4 regions of the Klebsiella sp. R445 genome follow, and region 2 is predicted to be linked to each of the others. Evidence: predicted binding sites of a transcription regulator. Region 2 holds the regulator's gene; each other region holds the start of a gene.
The links. Region 2 encodes ArgR, which controls arginine synthesis, uptake and breakdown. Its sites were predicted from a motif close to ANTGAATAAAAATACANT; they were not measured.
Positions count from the first base shown of each region.

Region 1: a site for ArgR is predicted at 2,703-2,720, ahead of argC (N-acetyl-gamma-glutamyl-phosphate reductase). Genes of this name have one in related genera too.
Region 3: a site for ArgR is predicted at 1,809-1,826, ahead of argF (ornithine carbamoyltransferase). Genes of this name have one in related genera too.
Region 4: a site for ArgR is predicted at 1,584-1,601, ahead of argA (amino-acid N-acetyltransferase). Genes of this name have one in related genera too.

Region 1 is NZ_CP180446.1:3,044,012-3,048,736, reverse strand. It holds gene ppc (phosphoenolpyruvate carboxylase) at 1-1,248, opposite strand, end outside; gene argE (acetylornithine deacetylase) at 1,504-2,655, opposite strand; gene argC (N-acetyl-gamma-glutamyl-phosphate reductase) at 2,833-3,837, shown strand; gene argB (acetylglutamate kinase) at 3,844-4,620, shown strand; gene argH (argininosuccinate lyase) at 4,691-4,725, shown strand, end outside.
Region 2 is NZ_CP180446.1:3,704,601-3,709,325, forward strand. It holds gene aaeB (p-hydroxybenzoic acid efflux pump subunit AaeB) at 1-52, shown strand, start outside; gene ACMYSN_RS17350 (barstar family protein) at 207-482, shown strand; gene yhcN-B (DUF1471 family stress response protein YhcN-B) at 533-799, opposite strand; gene yhcN (peroxide/acid stress response protein YhcN) at 902-1,165, opposite strand; gene argR (transcriptional regulator ArgR) at 1,519-1,989, opposite strand; gene mdh (malate dehydrogenase) at 2,405-3,343, shown strand; gene degS (outer membrane-stress sensor serine endopeptidase DegS) at 3,402-4,460, opposite strand; gene degQ (serine endoprotease DegQ) at 4,548-4,725, opposite strand, start outside.
Region 3 is NZ_CP180446.1:2,634,092-2,638,816, forward strand. It holds gene ACMYSN_RS12295 (GNAT family N-acetyltransferase) at 1-218, shown strand, start outside; gene miaE (ferritin family protein) at 330-1,094, opposite strand; gene rraB (ribonuclease E inhibitor RraB) at 1,265-1,690, opposite strand; gene argF (ornithine carbamoyltransferase) at 1,853-2,857, shown strand; gene ACMYSN_RS12315 (NanQ anomerase/TabA/YiaL family protein) at 2,920-3,372, opposite strand; gene ACMYSN_RS12320 (pyrBI operon leader peptide) at 3,567-3,671, shown strand; gene ACMYSN_RS12325 (pyrBI operon leader peptide) at 3,646-3,705, shown strand; gene pyrB (aspartate carbamoyltransferase) at 3,708-4,643, shown strand; gene pyrI (aspartate carbamoyltransferase regulatory subunit) at 4,656-4,725, shown strand, end outside.
Region 4 is NZ_CP180446.1:4,194,649-4,199,373, reverse strand. It holds gene cobD (threonine-phosphate decarboxylase) at 1-135, opposite strand, end outside; gene amiC (N-acetylmuramoyl-L-alanine amidase) at 154-1,407, opposite strand; gene argA (amino-acid N-acetyltransferase) at 1,634-2,965, shown strand; gene recD (exodeoxyribonuclease V subunit alpha) at 3,042-4,725, opposite strand, start outside.

The sequences.
Region 1 (4,725 bases), 660 kb from region 2:
GCCGATACCCAGATAGCGGGTCATTTCGCCCAGCGCTTCGGTATGACGGGTGCTTTCCTGACGAATGTCGATACGCACCAGCGGCACGCCAAAAGATTTCACGCGGCGCAGTGTATCCAGCAGCTCGCCGTTGGCGATGATGCCCATGCCGCAAGACTGCAGCGACTTATAGCAGGCGTAAAGCGGTTCCCACAGTTGTTCGTTCTGGGTAATCAGGCCTGCCGGCTTCGGCAGTTTCTGCCCCTTCAGGCGGGCTTCCAGCCAGGTCTGAGTTTCCATCAGCTGGGTACGCAGCTTTTTCATCAGATAGCGATACGGTTCCTGTGCCCCTTCCGCGCCGGCCAGTTCGCGCAGTTCGTCGGTACATTCAACCATCGACAGTTCAGAGATCAGCAGCTGAATATCTTTCAGGAACAGGTCGGTCGCCTTCCAGCGGCTCAGCAGCAGCACGTGACGGGTAATATCGGCGGTGACATTCGGGTTACCGTCGCGATCGCCGCCCATCCAGGAGGTGAAACGCACCGGGACGAAGTCTACCGGCAACTGATAGCCGAGGTTCTCTTCCAGCTGTTCGTTCAGCTCGCGCAGGTAGTTTGGTACCCCTTCCCACAGGCTGTTTTCAACAACGGCAAAACCCCATTTTGCTTCATCAACCGGCGTCGGGCGGTATTTACGGATTTCATCCGTATGCCAGGACTGGGCAATCAGCTGGCGCAGTCGGCGCATCAGCTGGTGATGCTCGTAGTCAGCGATATCTTTGTTATCAAGCTGCTTCAGGCAGTTGTTCACTTCCACCATTTTGTGGATCAGCGTACGGCGGGTGATCTCGGTGGGGTGAGCGGTAAGCACCAGCTCCAGAGACAGGGACTCCACCGCTTTCTTAATGGTCTCTTCGTTGAGATGAGGTTGGTCTTTGAGCTTTCTCAGGGTGCGGGCAATCACTTCCGGGTTGCTGGCCGCTTCACCGTTCGGTGAAATGCTGTGGTATTGCTCTGCGGTATTCGCCAGATTCAGAAACTGGCTGAAAGCACGGGCCACCGGCAGCAGCTCGTCATTGGACAAGTTTTGCAGCGTGGTCAGCAATTCCTGGCGGTTGGCTTCATTGCCGGCGCGAGAAGACTTGGACAATTTACGGATAGTTTCGACACGATCAAGAATGTTCTCTCCCAGTGCATCCTTGATGGTATCGCCTAGCACCTTACCGAGCATACTGACATTACTACGCAAAGCGGAATATTGTTCGTTCATGTTACCCCAGACACCCCATCTCATTTTATTTTGTTATATCCGGCGCTCTGCAACAGTGAGCATCGGATAAGCAGCCGTCTTTTATAAAGCCACGTAAAAACCCCCACGTCAATTGTTGCGAAATCGCTTCAGCAAACGAATAAATGACGGCAATTTGCGAAATTTAACTCAGAGGTCGCCTGATAAGCATTACTTATGGAAATGTGACCAGAATCACCGTCCCGCCCTGGTAAAAGCGGCGGGAACGGACTGCCTTTAATGCCAGCAGAAATGATGGACAACCTGGGTAATTAACTCCCGGGTCGGCTTAATAAACCGGGTTTCCAGGTATTCATCCGGCTGGTGCGCCTGGTTGATGGAGCCTGGGCCTAATACTAACGTCGGACACAACGTCTGGATAAACGGTGCCTCGGTGCAGTAGTTCACCACTTCGGTTTGTGCGCCGAGCAGCTTTTCCACGACCTGAACCAGACGATGGTCCGGCGGACATTCGTAGCCGGGAATCGGCGGATGCAGTTCGGATACCGTCAGGCGGCCCGGCCAGCGTTCGCTTACCGGCGCCAGCGCTTCATCCAGCAGTCCGTTAAGATCGTTGAGCGTCATGCCCGGCAGCGGGCGAATATCCATATGCAGCTCGCAGCAGGCGCAGATGCGGTTTGAGGCATCGCCGCCGTGAATCGCGCCGAGGTTAAGCGTCGGATACGGCACGGTAAATGCGGCGTAGTGATAACGCTCTTTTAAGTCGTCGCGTAGCTGCATGATGCGGCCGATGGCATCGTACATCAGCTCAATGGCATTCACGCCGCGCGCCGGATCGCTGGAGTGGCCGGACTGGCCCTGGATTCGAATCGCGTTGGACATATGGCCTTTATGCGCTCGCACCGGTTGCAGAGAAGTGGGTTCACCGATGATGGCGCAGTCCGGACGCAACTGGGTGGTTTCGGCAAAGTAGCGGGCGCCGGCCATACTGGTCTCTTCATCGGCGGTGGCCAGGATGTAGAGTGGCTTTTTCAGCGTGCTGACATCGACATCGCGCAGGGCATCAAGGATAAAGGCGAAAAAGCCTTTCATGTCGGCAGTGCCGAGACCGTACAGTTTGTTGTCGTGCTCGGTCAGGGAGAAAGGATCGCGGGTCCAGCGGCCGTCATCAAACGGCACGGTGTCTGTATGCCCGGCGAGCAGCAGGCCGCCAGCGCCGTGGCCGGTACTGGCCAGCAGATTGAATTTATTGCGCGTCTCCGGCACCGGCTGGACTTCAACATTGAAGCCAATATCGCGGAACCAGCCAGCGAGTAAATTGATTAAAGTCTCATTACTTTGGTCCAGTGCTTCTTCGGTTGCACTGATGGAAGGTGTGGCGATCAATGCGCGGTAAATCTCGATAAAGGGCGGTAAATTGTTTTTCATTGTTGACACACCTCGGGTCATGATAGTATCAATATTCATGCATTATTTGTGAATAAAAATACATTATCGTTGAGCGTAAGAAAACCCATAAAATGCAGGGAGACTCTTACGGCTTAACTGGGTGAGGAAGCGAGATGCTTCCTGGGCAAATATGACGTAAGAAGGTGAAGAGCCCCGATGTTGAAGACGCTGATTGTGGGTGCCAGCGGTTATGCCGGCGCAGAGCTAGTGACCTATGTAAATCGCCATCCTCATATGACCATAACCGCTTTGACGGTCTCCGCGCAAAGCAATGATGCAGGGAAATTAGTTTCCGATTTGCATCCGCAGCTGAAAGGCATTGTGGATCTGCCGCTGCAGCCGATGTCAGATATCAGCGAATTTAGCGCCGGCGTCGATGTTGTCTTCCTCGCGACCGCACATGAAGTGAGCCACGACCTGGCGCCGCAGTTTCTTGCCGCAGGCTGCGTGGTGTTCGACCTGTCCGGCGCCTTCCGCGTGAATGACGGTGCGTTCTACGAAAAATATTACGGTTTCACTCATCAGCATCCGGCCCTGCTTGAGCAGGCGGTTTACGGTCTGGCTGAGTGGAACGCTGACGCGCTGAAAGAGGCGAACTTAGTCGCTGTCCCGGGCTGCTATCCGACGGCGGCCCAGTTGTCGTTGAAACCGTTGATCGATGCGGACCTGCTGGATCTGAACCAGTGGCCGGTGATCAATGCGACCAGCGGCGTCAGCGGCGCAGGGCGTAAAGCGGCTATCAGCAATAGCTTCTGTGAAGTCAGCCTGCAGCCGTATGGCGTATTCAATCATCGTCACCACCCGGAAATCTCCACCCACCTTGGCGCGGAGGTTATTTTTACCCCTCACCTTGGTAATTTTAAACGTGGGATCCTCGAAACCATCACCTGCCGCCTGAAGCCTGGCGTGAGCAAAGATCAAGTTGCCGCCGTGTTCCAGCAGGCCTATGCCAATAAGCCCCTGGTCCGTTTATATGATAAAGGCGTGCCGGCATTGAAAAACGTCGTGGGTCTGCCATTCTGTGATATCGGTTTTGCCGTTCAGGACCAGCACATTATTGTGGTGGCGGCAGAAGATAATCTGTTGAAAGGTGCGGCGGCACAGGCAATACAGTGCGCGAATATTCGTTTCGGCTACGCTGAGACGCAGTCTCTTATTTAAGGTGTGATGATGAACCCATTAATAATTAAGCTCGGCGGCGTGTTACTCGATAGCGAAGAAGCGCTGGAGCGCCTGTTTACCGCGCTGGTGAATTACCGTGAAGCCCATCATCGCCCGCTGATTATCGTGCACGGCGGTGGTTGTGTGGTGGATGAGCTGATGAAGCAGCTCAACCTGCCGGTGAACAAGAAAAATGGTCTGCGGGTTACGCCGGCGGATCAGATCGACATTATTACCGGCGCGCTGGCGGGAACCGCCAATAAAACGCTGCTGGCCTGGGCAAAAAAACACCATCTGGCTTCCGTGGGCCTGTTCCTCGGCGATGGCGATAGCGTTAAGGTGACGCAGCTGGACGAAGAGCTGGGTCACGTTGGTCTGGCGCAGCCGGGTTCGCCTGCGCTGATTAACACCCTGCTGGCGGGCGGCTATCTGCCGGTGGTCAGCTCCATTGGGGTCACCGATGAAGGGCAACTGATGAACGTGAATGCCGATCAGGCGGCGACCGCGCTGGCGGCGACACTCGGTGCGGACCTGATTCTGCTGTCCGATGTCAGCGGCATTCTCGATGGCAAGGGCCAGCGCATTGCGGAGATGACCGCGGCGAAGGCAGAGCAGCTGATCGAACAAGGCATTATTACCGACGGTATGATTGTGAAGGTGAATGCGGCACTGGATGCGGCACGCACCCTGGGCCGTCCGGTGGATATCGCCTCGTGGCGCCATGCGGAGCAGCTGCCGGCGTTGTTTAACGGCACGCCTATTGGTACGCGCATTCTGGCCTGATTTAACACAGTTGAAGACGGGAAGCACAGGGCTTCCCGGCAGCATAAAACCAATTTGAAGGAAGCACATTATGGCACTTTGGGGCGGGCGTTTTACTCAGGCAGC
Region 2 (4,725 bases):
AAGGCTGGTGGAGATGCTGCGTAAATACCAACAAGCTCTCACCAACAGCTAACCCTCTGAACCGACGCCTGAAGCGTCGGTTTTTTTATCACTATACTTAAGTGTCGAGGACGTTTACGTTCTGTACAGGAGAGCGGGTGGAAAACCCGGCGCAGAAAGAGTATCGGGACAGGTGACAATAGCGCGATATTGACAGGGTGCGGGCGATGACTATCTATACCTTTGATTTCGACGATATAGCCGAACAGCAGGATTTCTATCGTGAATTCTCACGGACCTTCACGCTCAATCGTGACAAGGTGAATAATCTGGACTCTTTGTGGGAAGTAGTAACCGGAGGACTGCTGCCGTTGCCGCTGGAGATTGAGTTTATTCACTTGAGTGATAAGCAGCGTCGGCGCTTTGGGGCGTTGATATTGCTGTTTGATGAAGCGGAAGAAGAGCTGGAAGGGGAGCTACGCTTTAATGCCAGACAGGCATAAAAAAGCCCCCGACAGGGCGGGGGCAAGTCGTCGGACTAGACGACGAGGGTTTATTTGTACAACTCAGCTGTAGCGTGCCAGCTATCGCCGGTACGGGCTTCAATAATACGGTAGCTGCTTGCGCCTTCTTTCTCGGCTTTCGCCGCCAGTTCCTGACGCATATCCATCGGGGCGCTGCCTACCTGAGAAACAGACACGGTACCCATAGACTGTAGATTTTGAGCTTGTTCCGCGCTGACCTGATTAACGGCAGCATTCGCGCCGAAGGAGAGAACGGAAGCCAGGCCCAGGGATGCGATGATCATTGCACTTTTCATAATCTTTACTCCAACCATAATGTTGCAGCGGCGGGAGGTGTCGTATGAACCTGGGCCGCTGGGGAAATTCGTATTCAGTTAATAACCGACAATCGTTAAATCTTATTTATAAAGCTCAGCCGTTGCGTGCCAGTGGTCACCGGTGCGGGCTTCGATAATGCGGTAGGAAGAAGCACCTTCTTCCTGAGCTTTCTGATTCAGCATTTCATGCATATCCATCGGGGATGCGTTCACCGCACCGACGGAAACCGTGCCGATTGACTGGCGGCCTTGCGCCTGCTCGCTATTAATCGAGTCAGCGGCGAAAGCGCCAAAGGAGAGAACCGACAGAACGCTGAGTACAGCGACAGTTGTTTTGATTTTCATGATGTTCACCTCGTCGAATCTTATTATTGAGGGCTCTTCGTTTCGTGACCCTCATCACAAAATCAAGTATACACTAATCACCGAAAATATTAATACCGTGCTAATTATTTTATGAGTAAATAATTGCAAGGAATTGTCGTTTTTATAACGTATAAGTATTAGGAATGTCATTTTTTCGCCATGACCAGGTGTTATAGCGAATAAAATCATATAGATAGGTGAATTTGATATTTTGTGCGTTTTAGACTCTCTCATTCGGTAAAGGAATGTATAGAGGCGGAAAACCACACTTAATGTTAAAGAAATGCTGCGTTTTTAAATGAGCCCCCTGGCGGGCGCCAGAGGGAAGGGGCTTACAGTTCTTGTTCGAACAGCACCAGAATCGCGTCGTGCAGATCTTTGACGGTAAATCCTCTGGCCGGGGTGGTAAAGATGGTGTCATCGCCGGCAATACTGCCGAGAATACCTTCCGCTTTGCCGAGGGAGTCCAGCAGGCGGGCAATCAGCTGCGCCGCACCCGGGCTGGTGTGAATCACCACTACGGCATCGTTATAGTCGATGTCGAGGACCAGGTTCTTCAGTGGGCTGGAGGTTGTCGGGACGCCAAGCTCGGCAGGCAGGCAATAGACCATCTCCATTTTGGCGTTCCGGGTACGCACCGCGCCAAATTTTGTCAGCATGCGGGAGACTTTCGATTGGTTAATATTATCGAAACCTTCTTCCTGCAGCGCCTGGACAATCTCGCCTTGAGAGCTGAACTTTTCTTCTTTAAGCAGCAGTTTAAACGCTTTAACCAGTTCTTCTTGTTTTGCCGAACTTCGCATAAGTCACCCAAATTATGGTGGTAAAAACAACATCATTATGCATAGGAATGAATTTTTATGCAAATAATCCGCAGGGGGATAAAGTAAATAATGTTATGAAGGGGGCATATTTTAGCAAATAACCCTGCGAAGGAACATGCCTTCATCACAGCCCGTAAATCGCTGTAAAAGTAAATTAAATGTTATGAGAATGATGTTGTTTTGCCGAGCAAGCTGGGTGTATTGTAACCAATAGTCGACCCGGTAAAGCATTGTGCCGGGTAGTCACCCTCAAGGATGAAAATGCGAAGCTGATGCATCACTGCGCAACAGTCCGCATTATTCAACCATACTGATTGTAATTGTTTATCTTGTGAATTAAGGTCCAGGCGACGGAATAACGAAAGACGATATTAACCATAATAAGGAGTTTAGGATGAAAGTTGCAGTCCTCGGCGCTGCTGGTGGAATTGGCCAGGCGCTTGCCCTACTACTTAAGACCCAACTGCCTTCAGGTTCAGAACTCTCGTTGTACGACATTGCTCCGGTCACACCGGGCGTGGCGGTTGATCTTAGCCATATCCCTACCGATGTGAAAATTAAAGGTTTCTCCGGTGAAGACGCTACTCCAGCACTTGTCGGGGCGGATGTCGTGTTGATTTCTGCTGGCGTAGCCCGTAAGCCAGGCATGGATCGCTCCGATTTATTTAACGTGAACGCCGGTATCGTGAAGAATCTGGTACAACAGATTGCGAAAACCTGCCCGCAGGCCTGCATCGGCATTATTACCAACCCGGTGAATACCACGGTGGCCATTGCGGCAGAAGTGCTGAAAAAAGCGGGCGTTTACGACAAGAACAAACTGTTTGGCGTGACCACGCTGGACATCATCCGTTCGAACACCTTTGTCGCTGAGCTGAAAGATAAATCGGCATCAGATATCGAAGTCCCGGTGATTGGCGGCCACTCCGGCGTGACGATCCTGCCGTTGCTGTCCCAGATTGCGGGCGTGAGCTTTAGCGATCAGGAAGTTGCCGATCTGACAAAACGTATCCAGAACGCCGGCACCGAAGTGGTGGAAGCCAAAGCCGGCGGCGGGTCGGCGACGCTCTCGATGGGCCAGGCGGCCGCGCGTTTCGGCTTGTCCTTAGTGCGGGCAATGCAAGGCGAAAAAGGGGTCGTGGAATGTGCTTACGTGGAAGGCGATGGTCAGTACGCGCGCTTCTTCTCCCAGCCGCTGCTGCTCGGTAAAAATGGTGTTGAGGAACGCCAGCCGATCGGTAAGCTCAGTGCATTTGAACAGCAGGCGCTGGAAGGGATGCTGGATACGCTGAAGAAAGATATCGCCATGGGCGAAGATTTCGTCAACAAATAAGCGTGTGATGGATTAAAAAAACCGGAGCGAGTGAGCAGCTCCGGTTTTTTTATGTCTGCTAGTTGGTGGCCGGGTATTCCTGAACGGCAATATGCAGAGTGATCTTCTTGTCATCACGCATAATGATCACCGGAATTTCTGAGCCAGGGCGGATCTCCGCGACCTGATCCATGGTCTCAAGTGCGGAGACGGCTGGCTTGTCATTCACGGAGACGATCACGTCGTTGGCGCGGATCCCGGCCTGTGCTGCCGGGCCATCTGGGGCGACATCATTGACCACAATCCCTTGCAGCTGATCGATCCCGCCGCTCTGCGCATGCAGTGGGGCAATCTCACGACCGCTGATGCCGATATAGCCGCGGATCACCCGACCATCGCGGATAAGCTTATCCATAATCTTGGTGGCCAGCTGGAACGGAATGGCGAAGCCGATCCCTTCTGGCGTTTCACCATCATTGCTTTTATCAAATGACAGCGTGTTGATGCCCATCAGCTCGCCCAACGAGTTCACCAGCGCGCCGCCGGAGTTACCGTGGTTAATGGAAGCATCAGTTTGCAGGAAATTCTGGCGCCCGGTAGGGTTCAGGCCAATACGACCGGTGGCGCTGATAATGCCCTGAGTAATCGTCTGCCCAAGGTTATAGGGGTTACCAATCGCCAGCACCACATCACCGATATGCGGTACCCGCTTAGGGTTGATCGGGATAACCGGCAGGCCGGCGTTGGCGTTGATCTTCAGGACCGCGAGGTCGGTTAGCGTATCGGAACCCACCAGTAACGCTTCAAAGACCCGGCCGTCCTGTAGGGCGACGATGATCTGATCGGCATCATTGATAACGTGCTTATTGGTCAGAATGTAGCCGCGCTGATCCATGATAACGCCGGATCCGAGGGTGAGCTGATTATGGCTGGTGCCATTCAACGCGCGATTATAGACATTTACCACCGCCGGTGCGGCACGGCGGACGGCTGGATTATAGCTGGCGGGCGATTCGTCCGCGCTATCGTACTGGGTGGTCGTCGACAGATGCCACTTACGCAAAGAAGGCATCGCGGCGAGCAGCAGGCCGCCGACGATCAAACCGATGAGTACAGAACGTAGTAACTTTCCAGGCATGATGCAGATATCGTTAATGGATGGACATGCGCAGCATAGCACGAGTTATCCGGACATCGCACGGCAGGCGATGTCCGGAAATCCGCATTAACGCAGCAGCAGATAAATGCTTTCGTTCCCGCGCATGACGTTCAGCGCAATAACGGCCGGTTTACTCTCCAGCACTTTACGCAGCTCGACGATGGACTGAATGCGTTCGCGATTCAGGCCGATGATCAGGTCATCTTTGTGCAGGCCAACCTGAGCCGCAGGGCTTCCTTTATCT
Region 3 (4,725 bases), 1.1 Mb from region 2:
TGACCTCCGCCCGTGGCCAGGGGCTGGCAAAGAAACTGGCGCTGCTGGCGCTGGAACATGCCCGCGAGCAGGGGTTCAAACGCTGCTATCTGGAAACCACCGCCTTTTTGAAAGAAGCCGTCGGGTTATATGAACACCTCGGTTTCCTGCATATCGACGCGCCGCTGGGCCGTACCGGTCATGTGGACTGCGAAGTCCGGATGCTCAAAGCGCTGTAGCTTCTCAGCGCCGTGATCCTCTCCGATGGCGCTTCTGTATGACCGGGCTACGGTTCGTGCGGTTTGGTAGCCCGGACAGGTGCGGAGCACCGCCTCCGGGATTCCCCTCTCTCAGGCGCGAACCGGAATTCCGCTGTGGAAACGCAATTCGGCTTCTGGCGCGAGAATAAGTGCCGCCTCGGCTTCGCCAAGCTGGCGGATCCGCTCGCTGATATCCTCATCGGCAATCTGCTGCGCTAAATCCAGGTAATCCTGATAATGCCGCGCCTCGGAGCGCAGCAGCGACAGATAGAACTTCTGCAGATCGTCATCCAACCACGGCGCCAGTGCCGCAAAACGCTCACAGGAGCGTGCCTCGATATAGGCCCCGCAAATCAGCTTATCGATAAGCATCACCGGTTCGTGGGAACGCACCTCTCTGCGTAATCCGCGCGCGTAGTTGCTGGCGGTCATTTTGACGTACGGGATATCGTGGGCCAGCATCATCTCCCTCACCTGCCAGAAGTGATGCAGCTCCTCTTTAATCAGCAGCACCATACTGTCCACCAGCTGACGCCCCCAGGGGTCATCGGTCTGCGGCATCGTGCTTTTGTTGATCTGCTTATGCAGCGCGACGAAATCCGGCTCGGGCCCCCAGCGGTAGGTAAAGTCTTCATACGGCTTCAGGCAGGCCAGCAGTTCATCGGCCCCGCTTTTATCGGCGACATATTTACGCACCAGCAGCAGCGCGTTCTGCGCCGCTTTAAGCTCGCAGACCATGTGGTCGGTCAGCAGCAGCGGCAGGTTTTCCGGCTTACGGGCTTCATCAATCCATGCCTGCGGCGTCGGGCAGTGGAGAAAATTGAGTACAGGGGCGAGTATTTGCGGGTAGTCCATTAAAGTTCCTTGCTATACGCCAACGGCCGTCGGTCGTCACCGTATCCAACAATACACAGGATCGATCAGGTGTATTAAGGCGAAAAACCCCGACGGCATAGTCGCTATGTCGCCGGGGTTTCTGAGTATCGCCAACAGAGAAGTGCCTGAAGGATGACGTGCAGGCTTGCTTAGTGACGAACGCCGTCGTCGTCTTCATCGACGAGATCTTCGTCGTCTTCTTCGTCACCGTCTTCGCCGTTAGGGTCTTCGTAGTAGGTACCCCAACCGTCATATTCAACGCCGAATTTCTCTGCCAGGTTCAGCAGCTGCTCTACCTGGGCATCAATCAGTTCTACTTTTAACGCACTTTCGCTCAGGATATCGCAGCAGATAACCACTTCGCCTTCTTCGACTTCCAGCTCTTCCGGCTCGGTCACTTCGTAGCCCATTTTGAAAGCTTCTACTGCCACTTTCTCCAGAGTTTCAAAGTCGTCGGCGGAAAGATGGTGTTCGATGGTGTACAGCGCATCAGGGTCGCTGCCGTCTTCGAGCAGTTCTTCGATAATCAGACGCGTTTCTTCACGCTGTTCTTCCAGTAGTTCCGGGTTTGCCATGGCTCGTTCCTCATAATGTGCGACAGATACTTCTATTGTCACATACCGCCGTGATTGCCTCCACCTTTGTGCAAAAGATTTGTGAAACGGGGTTGCAAATGAATATTCATACATATAAATTGAATTTTAATTCAATAAGTGGCTTAAGCCAGCGAGGGAACCATGTCCGCGTTTTATCACAAACATTTTCTAAAGTTGCTCGATTTTACCCCTGCAGAAATCACTGCCCTACTGGCGCTGGCCGCCAGACTGAAAACAGATAAAAAAAACGGCATTGAAATCCAACACCTTGCTGGAAAAAACATCGCGCTCATCTTCGAAAAAGACTCTACCCGTACACGATGCTCTTTCGAAGTTGCCGCATTTGACCAGGGCGCCCGCGTGACCTATCTCGGGCCAAGCGGCAGCCAGATTGGCCATAAAGAATCGATTAAAGATACGGCTCGCGTGCTGGGACGGATGTATGACGGTATTCAGTATCGCGGTCATGGCCAGGAGATCGTCGAGACGCTCGCCAGCTATGCCAGCGTCCCGGTGTGGAATGGTCTGACTAACGAGTTTCACCCTACCCAGCTGCTGGCCGATTTGCTGACCATGCAGGAGCATCTGCCGGGCAAAGCCTTTAACGAAATGACGCTGGTGTATGCCGGTGATGCCCGCAACAACATGGGGAACTCCATGCTTGAAGCCGCCGCGCTGACCGGGCTGGATCTGCGCCTGGTGGCCCCGGCGGACTGCTGGCCGGACGAGAATCTGGTGGCAGAGTGTACGGCGCTGGCGCAGAAGCACGGCGGCAATATCACCCTGACCGAAGATATCGCCGCTGGCGTGAAGGGCGCGGACTTTATTTATACCGACGTCTGGGTTTCTATGGGTGAAGCCAAAGAGAAGTGGGCGGAACGCATCGCGCTGCTGCGTGCCTATCAGGTGAATAGCGAGATGATGGCGCTGACCGGCAACCCACAGGTTAAGTTCCTGCATTGTCTGCCGGCGTTCCATGACGATCAAACCACCCTGGGCCAACAGATGGCCGAAGAGTATGGCCTGCACGGCGGCATGGAAGTGACTGACGAGGTCTTTGAGTCGCCCGCCAGTATCGTCTTCGATCAGGCGGAAAACCGCATGCACACCATTAAAGCGGTGATGGTTGCAACGCTGAGTAAATAACGAAGCATATCCCCGGATGGCGGCGCGCTGCGCGTTATCCGGGCTACCAGACCGTAACGCCGTTATGCCATCCGCACCTTCACAACCACTTTACGCACTTTGGCCGGTTCGCCCGCGGCGCACAGCGGTTTGTGAACTTCGCCCGGGTAAAACACCACAAAGTCACCCTCGCTGAGAATCACGGTTTTCTCCTGCTCGCCGGCGGCGAGAAACGCAATGTCTTTCCCCTCCAGCCAGTCGGTGTCCGGCGTGCCGGCAGGCTGCGTGCTGAAGGTCATCGCCTCCTGACCACGCAGGACAATCTGGATATCCAGATAGCGCGCATGGTACTCCGCGCGGCGGGCAGCAAATGGCTCGGTGGTGTCTTCCGAGACCAGGTAAAACACGTTGTTGCCGTCAATATCGTATTTTCCCGGCAGCGTCGCCTCGGTGACGTGCGCTTTAACATGCTCAATCGCCTGACGCAGCGCGTCCGGCAGCCAGGTTTGCAAATGATGGATGTGACCAACGATCATAATATCCCCCAAAATATAAAACAGCTTTTCATTTTTAATTTTATACGCCCCTTCGCACTGCCATACCACTTCTTTTTTATGGTTTTTTGCGCTGGCGCAGGCTTCCTGAGGCAATCGTTTTCTTGTTTGTGGACTAATCACTTGATCCGAAATTTGAGCTGCATATAATGTCGGTCGATTTGCCGGGAGGAAGCATGGTCTACTGCGTACGACATTCTGTCTTACCGCGTCTGTACACAGGCGCTGGCGTAGCGTTTTTCTTTCCGTTGCTCAATAAATTCTCGAAGCCCCTTATTTAAGGGGCTTTTTTTTTGCCCAGGCGTCAGGAGATAAACATGGCTAACCCGCTATATCAAAAACATATCATTTCCATAAACGATCTCAGCCGAGAAGACCTCGAACTGGTGCTGGCGACCGCTGCAAAACTCAAAGCAAACCCACAGCCGGAACTGCTGAAGCATAAGGTTATCGCCAGCTGCTTCTTTGAAGCCTCCACCCGTACCCGCCTGTCGTTTGAAACCTCGATGCACCGCCTGGGCGCCAGCGTGGTAGGATTCTCTGACAGCAGCAACACCTCGCTGGGCAAAAAAGGGGAAACCCTGGCCGACACCATTTCGGTCATCAGCACCTATGTCGACGCCATCGTGATGCGTCATCCGCAGGAAGGGGCCTCACGGCTGGCGACCGAGTTTTCCGGCGGTATTCCGGTCCTCAACGCCGGCGATGGTGCCAACCAGCACCCGACGCAAACCCTGCTCGATCTGTTCACCATTCAGGAAACCCAGGGGCGCCTGGAAAACCTCAACGTCGCGATGGTCGGCGACCTCAAGTATGGCCGCACCGTCCACTCCCTGACCCAGGCGCTGGCGAAGTTTAACGGCAACCGCTTCTACTTTATCGCTCCGGATGCGTTAGCCATGCCGCAGTACATCCTCGATATGCTGGATGAAAAAGGGATTGCCTGGAGCGTGCATAGCGCCATTGATGAAGTGATGGAGGACGTGGATATTCTCTACATGACCCGCGTGCAGAAAGAGCGTCTCGACCCGTCCGAATACGCCAACGTGAAGGCGCAGTTTGTCCTGCGCGCCGCCGACCTCGAAGGCGCCCGCGAAAATATGAAAGTGCTGCACCCGCTGCCGCGCATTGATGAAATCACCACCGATGTTGATAAAACGCCGCACGCCTGGTACTTCCAGCAGGCCGGGAATGGCATCTTCGCCCGCCAGGCATTACTGGCACTGGTACTCAATAGCGAGCTGGCTCTGTAAGGGGAAACGACCATGACACACGATAATAAACTGCAGGTAGAAGCCATCAAACGTGGCACCGTTATCGACCACATCCCTGCGC
Region 4 (4,725 bases), 490 kb from region 2:
CGCACACCGGAGGCTTTCCGGCATGCCGGCCGGGTTAATATTGGCGCTAAAATCCAGCAGCTGTTCCGCGGTAATCCCCAGCAGCGCTGCGGCTTCCCGGGTATTACCGCCATGCGCGCTCTTCAGTAGCGCCATTTCCTGCTCCCGTGTTGATTAACCGCGTCTTGCCAGCGTTGCACCATCGGCGAAGTAGGCTTTGATCCCTGCAAGAATGGACTCGGCCACCTGCTGCTGGAAGGTGGCCGTTTTCAGCTTACGCTCTTCTTCAACGTTACTGATAAACGCCGTTTCCACGAGGATCGACGGAATATCCGGCGCTTTCAGCACCGCAAAGCCCGCCTGCTCGACCTGGTTTTTATGCAGGCTATTCACCTTACCCATTTTTTGCAGCACCGCTTTCCCGAATTTCAGGCTATCAGCGATGGTCAGCGACTGCACCATATCGAACATCGTATGGTCGACGTAGCGATCGCCGCTCTTGCTGACGCCCCCCACCAGGTCAGAGGCGTTCTGGGTTTGCGCGAGATACTTCGCGGCGGTACTGGTCGCCCCTTTGGTCGACAGGGCAAAGACCGAAGAACCCCGCGGCTGCCGGCTGGTAAAGGCATCGGCGTGAATGGAGACGAACAGATCGGCACGCTGTTTTTGCGCCTTGGCAACGCGCACCTTTAACGGAATGAAGACATCTTCATTGCGGGTCATGTAAGCCCGCATATTGCCCTCTTTTTCGATTAACGCCCGTAGCCGGCGGGCAATCTGCAGCACCACGTCCTTCTCGCGGGTATGGTATTTGCCTACCGCACCGGAATCTTCGCCGCCGTGGCCCGGATCGAGCATGATCACAATCGGCCGATCGCGCCCGGCTTTCCCCGGCTTCGGGCCGCTCTCCGCAGGCGGCACCTGCCGTTCGAGGTCGCCTTTGTTGTAATCTTCCAGCAGGGCCAACAGAGGATCCTGCACATCGGTGGCGTTGGACGGATAGAGATCCATCACCAGACGCTCTTTAAAGCCGGCCACCGGCGCCAGGGCAAACAGCTGAGGTTTGACGTTTTGCTTCAGTTCAAACACCATCCGCACCGTCTGGGGATCAAATTGCCCGACGCGCGCGGATTTAATGTAGGGATCGTCATCGCGGATGCTCCCTCCCATGCCTTTGAGCACGGAGTTCAGGTTCACCCCTTCCAGATCCACCACCAGCCGTTCCGGATTGCTCAACGCAAACTGCCGGTATTTCAGCACATGATTAGATTCTACCGTCACGCGGGTATAGGTTGACGACGGCCAGACACGGACGGCGACGACCTGCGCCGCCGCAGCGAAACCTATCGGGCTGACGCTCATTAACCACATCGCACCCGCCCCTTTTAACAGGTGACGGCGGCTTAATCCTGACTTGTATCCCGGCATGCCACTCCCAAGCAATAAAACGTACTGGTATTCAAAACAAACAGATTGACCAGAAACTTTAACCAAAGCGGCATAACCTGTCATCAATAAAAGGGTAAACAAACTTAGAGAACACGGATTTGGCCACAGATTTTTATCAATTTAGCCATAAATTTAGGCTTGCGTTTAACGGCAAAACAGAATAAAAATACACTTATTACGAATAATCATGCATTGAGGGTTTGTCATGGTGAAGGAACGTCGCACCGAACTGGTAGAAGGATTCCGCCATTCAGTCCCCTATATTAACGCTCATCGGGGAAAAACGTTTGTCATCATGCTTGGCGGTGAAGCGATTGAGCATGAAAATTTCTCCAGCATAGTCAATGACATCGGTCTGTTACACAGCCTGGGCATCCGCCTGGTGGTGGTCTATGGCGCCCGTCCGCAGATTGACGCCAATCTGTCGGAGCACCGTCACGAGCCGGTCTACCATAAACAGACCCGCGTAACCGACGCCAAAACCCTCGAACTGGTGAAGCAGGCTGCCGGTATGCTGCAGCTGGAAATTACCGCACGCCTGTCGATGAGCCTGAACAATACCCCGCTGCAGGGCGCCCATATTAACGTGGTGAGCGGCAACTTTATTATCGCCCAGCCGCTGGGCGTCGATGACGGCGTTGATTATTGCCATAGCGGACGCATCCGCCGCATCGATGAAGAAGCTATCCACCGCCAACTGGATAACGGCGCCATCGTCCTGATGGGACCGGTTGCCGTTTCGGTGACTGGCGAAAGCTTCAATCTGACCTCGGAAGAGATCGCAACTCAGCTGGCTATTAAGCTGAAGGCCGAGAAAATGATCGGCTTCTGCTCCTCGCAAGGCGTTTACAACCAGGATGGCGAGATTGTTCCGGAGCTGTTCCCGAACGAAGCCCAGGTCCGGGTGGAAGAGCTGGAAGCGGAAGAAGATTACAACTCCGGCACGGTGCGTTTTCTGCGTGGCGCGGTGAAAGCCTGTCGTAGCGGCGTCCGTCGCTGCCACCTGATCAGCTATCAGGAAGATGGCGCCTTGCTGCAGGAGCTGTTCTCACGCGACGGCATCGGGACCCAGATCGTCATGGAGAGTGCGGAGCAGATTCGCCGCGCCACCATTAACGATATCGGCGGGATCCTCGAACTGATTAGCCCGCTGGAGCAACAGGGGATTCTGGTGCGCCGCTCCCGTGAGCAGCTGGAAATGGAGATCGATAAGTTCACCATTATTCAGCGTGATAACACCACCATTGCCTGTGCCGCGCTTTATCCGTTCCCGGAAGAGAAAATCGGTGAAATGGCCTGCGTGGCGGTGCATCCGGATTACCGCAGTTCATCCCGCGGCGAAGTGCTGCTTAACCGGATTGCCACCCAGGCGAAGCAAATGGGGCTGAGCAAACTGTTTGTTCTCACCACCCGCAGCATTCACTGGTTCCAGGAGCGCGGCTTCACACCAGTGGATATCGACCTGCTGCCGGAAAGTAAGAAAGAGATGTACAACTATCAGCGCCGTTCAAAAGTGATGATGGCCGACCTCGGCTAAAGCGCCCCCTCCCGGATAGTGGCGTAAACGCCTTATCCGGGCGACTCTTGTCCGTCGCCCGCCGGGGTTCCTGCTTCTATTGATGACTGGCGAAAATATCCGCCAGTCCGCTGCGCCGCTCGGTGCGGGCAACGATAGCCTGGAGCAGCACCTGCTCGTCGGCATACATCGATAAACGCTGTTTTGCGCGGGTGATCGCGGTATAGACCAGCTCGCGGGTCACCAGCGGAACGCTCTTCGCTGGCAGAATCAATGCCGCATGATCAAACTCCGACCCCTGTGATTTATGCACCGTCATCGCCCACGCGGTGTCATGCTCTGGCAAACGGCTCGGCTGTACCGACTTAATACTGCCATCCGGCATCGGGAACCAGACCCGCAGCCCTTCCCCTCGTTCCAGCGCAATCCCGATATCGCCATTAAACAGTCCTAACGCACTATCGTTGCGCGAAATCATCACCGGACGCCCTTCATACCAGCGCGAGTGGCGCGGCAGCGAAATCGCCCGGTTGCGGTTTAGCCGTTGCTCCAGCTGTTCATTTACGCCGCTGACGCCATATGGGCCGTCACGCAGGGCGCACAGTAGCTGGAACTCCGCGAAAGCAGCGAGCAGCACTTCGGGCTCAGCCCGTTCACGCAGCAGCTGTAGATAGTGGCCATATCCATCCTGCGACTGGGCGAGCATCGCGGCGTATTCCTCGGTGGTGCTCAGCGGATGCAAGACGATATCGTCAAACGGCTGGCGTAACGTCGCCCTGACGCCCTGGCGATCGCCATTATTCACCGCCCGAGCCAGGCTGCCGATCCCGGAATGACTGCCAAAACGGTAGCTTTTTTGCAGCAGACACAGGCTGTCGCGCAGCGCACCGGCAATTTCACCTTCTCCGGCCGGCAGCGCATAGCCGGTCAGCTTCGTCAGCTGTTCCGCACGCCCGGCGGTATAGCCGGCATTCACCCAGGCACAGATATCCCCGAGCACCGCCCCGGCCTCTACCGATGCCAGCTGATCGCGGTCGCCGAGGAAAATAACCCGCCCGTGTTCCGGCAGCGCGTCAATCAGCCGCGCCATCATCGGCAGGTCAATCATCGAGGCCTCATCCACAACCAGTACGTCCAGATGCAACGGGTTACCGGCGTGATAGCGCAGACGTTGGCTGCCTGGCTGGGCGCCCAGCAGACGGTGCAGCGTGCTGGCCTCGCTGGGCAGCAGCGCTTTTTGTTCATCACTTAGCGGAAGGCGACGCAGCGCGTCCCCCAGCGACTCGGTCAATCTGGCGGCGGCTTTCCCGGTCGGGGCCGCCAGACGGATACGGCAGCGCGGCTGGTGAGTGGTCTGAATCAACGCCGCCAGCAGTCTGGCGACGGTGGTGGTTTTCCCGGTACCGGGGCCGCCGGAAATCACCGAAATACGACGGGTCAGGGCAACCGCGGCGGCAACTTTTTGCCAGTCGGTCTCATCGCTTGCCGGGAACAGGGCATCCAGCGTGGCGGCCAGCCGGGCATCGTTCACCTCGATAACCTGGTTCGCCTCGTTAAAGAAATGGGCCACGGTTAGCTCATTTCGCCACATGCGGTTGAGATAGAGCCGTTCGCCGCAGAGGATCATCGGCGTCGGACGATCGCCAACGCTAACCGCAGACGACGCCAGCAGCAGCGCCGGCCAGTCATCCGGCGATCCCGCCAGAGCCAGAAGTTGTTCGCGCATCTCGCTGGCTTTACCACCCAGAAACTCCGCAGAGCGCAGGCGCGACACCGGCAGA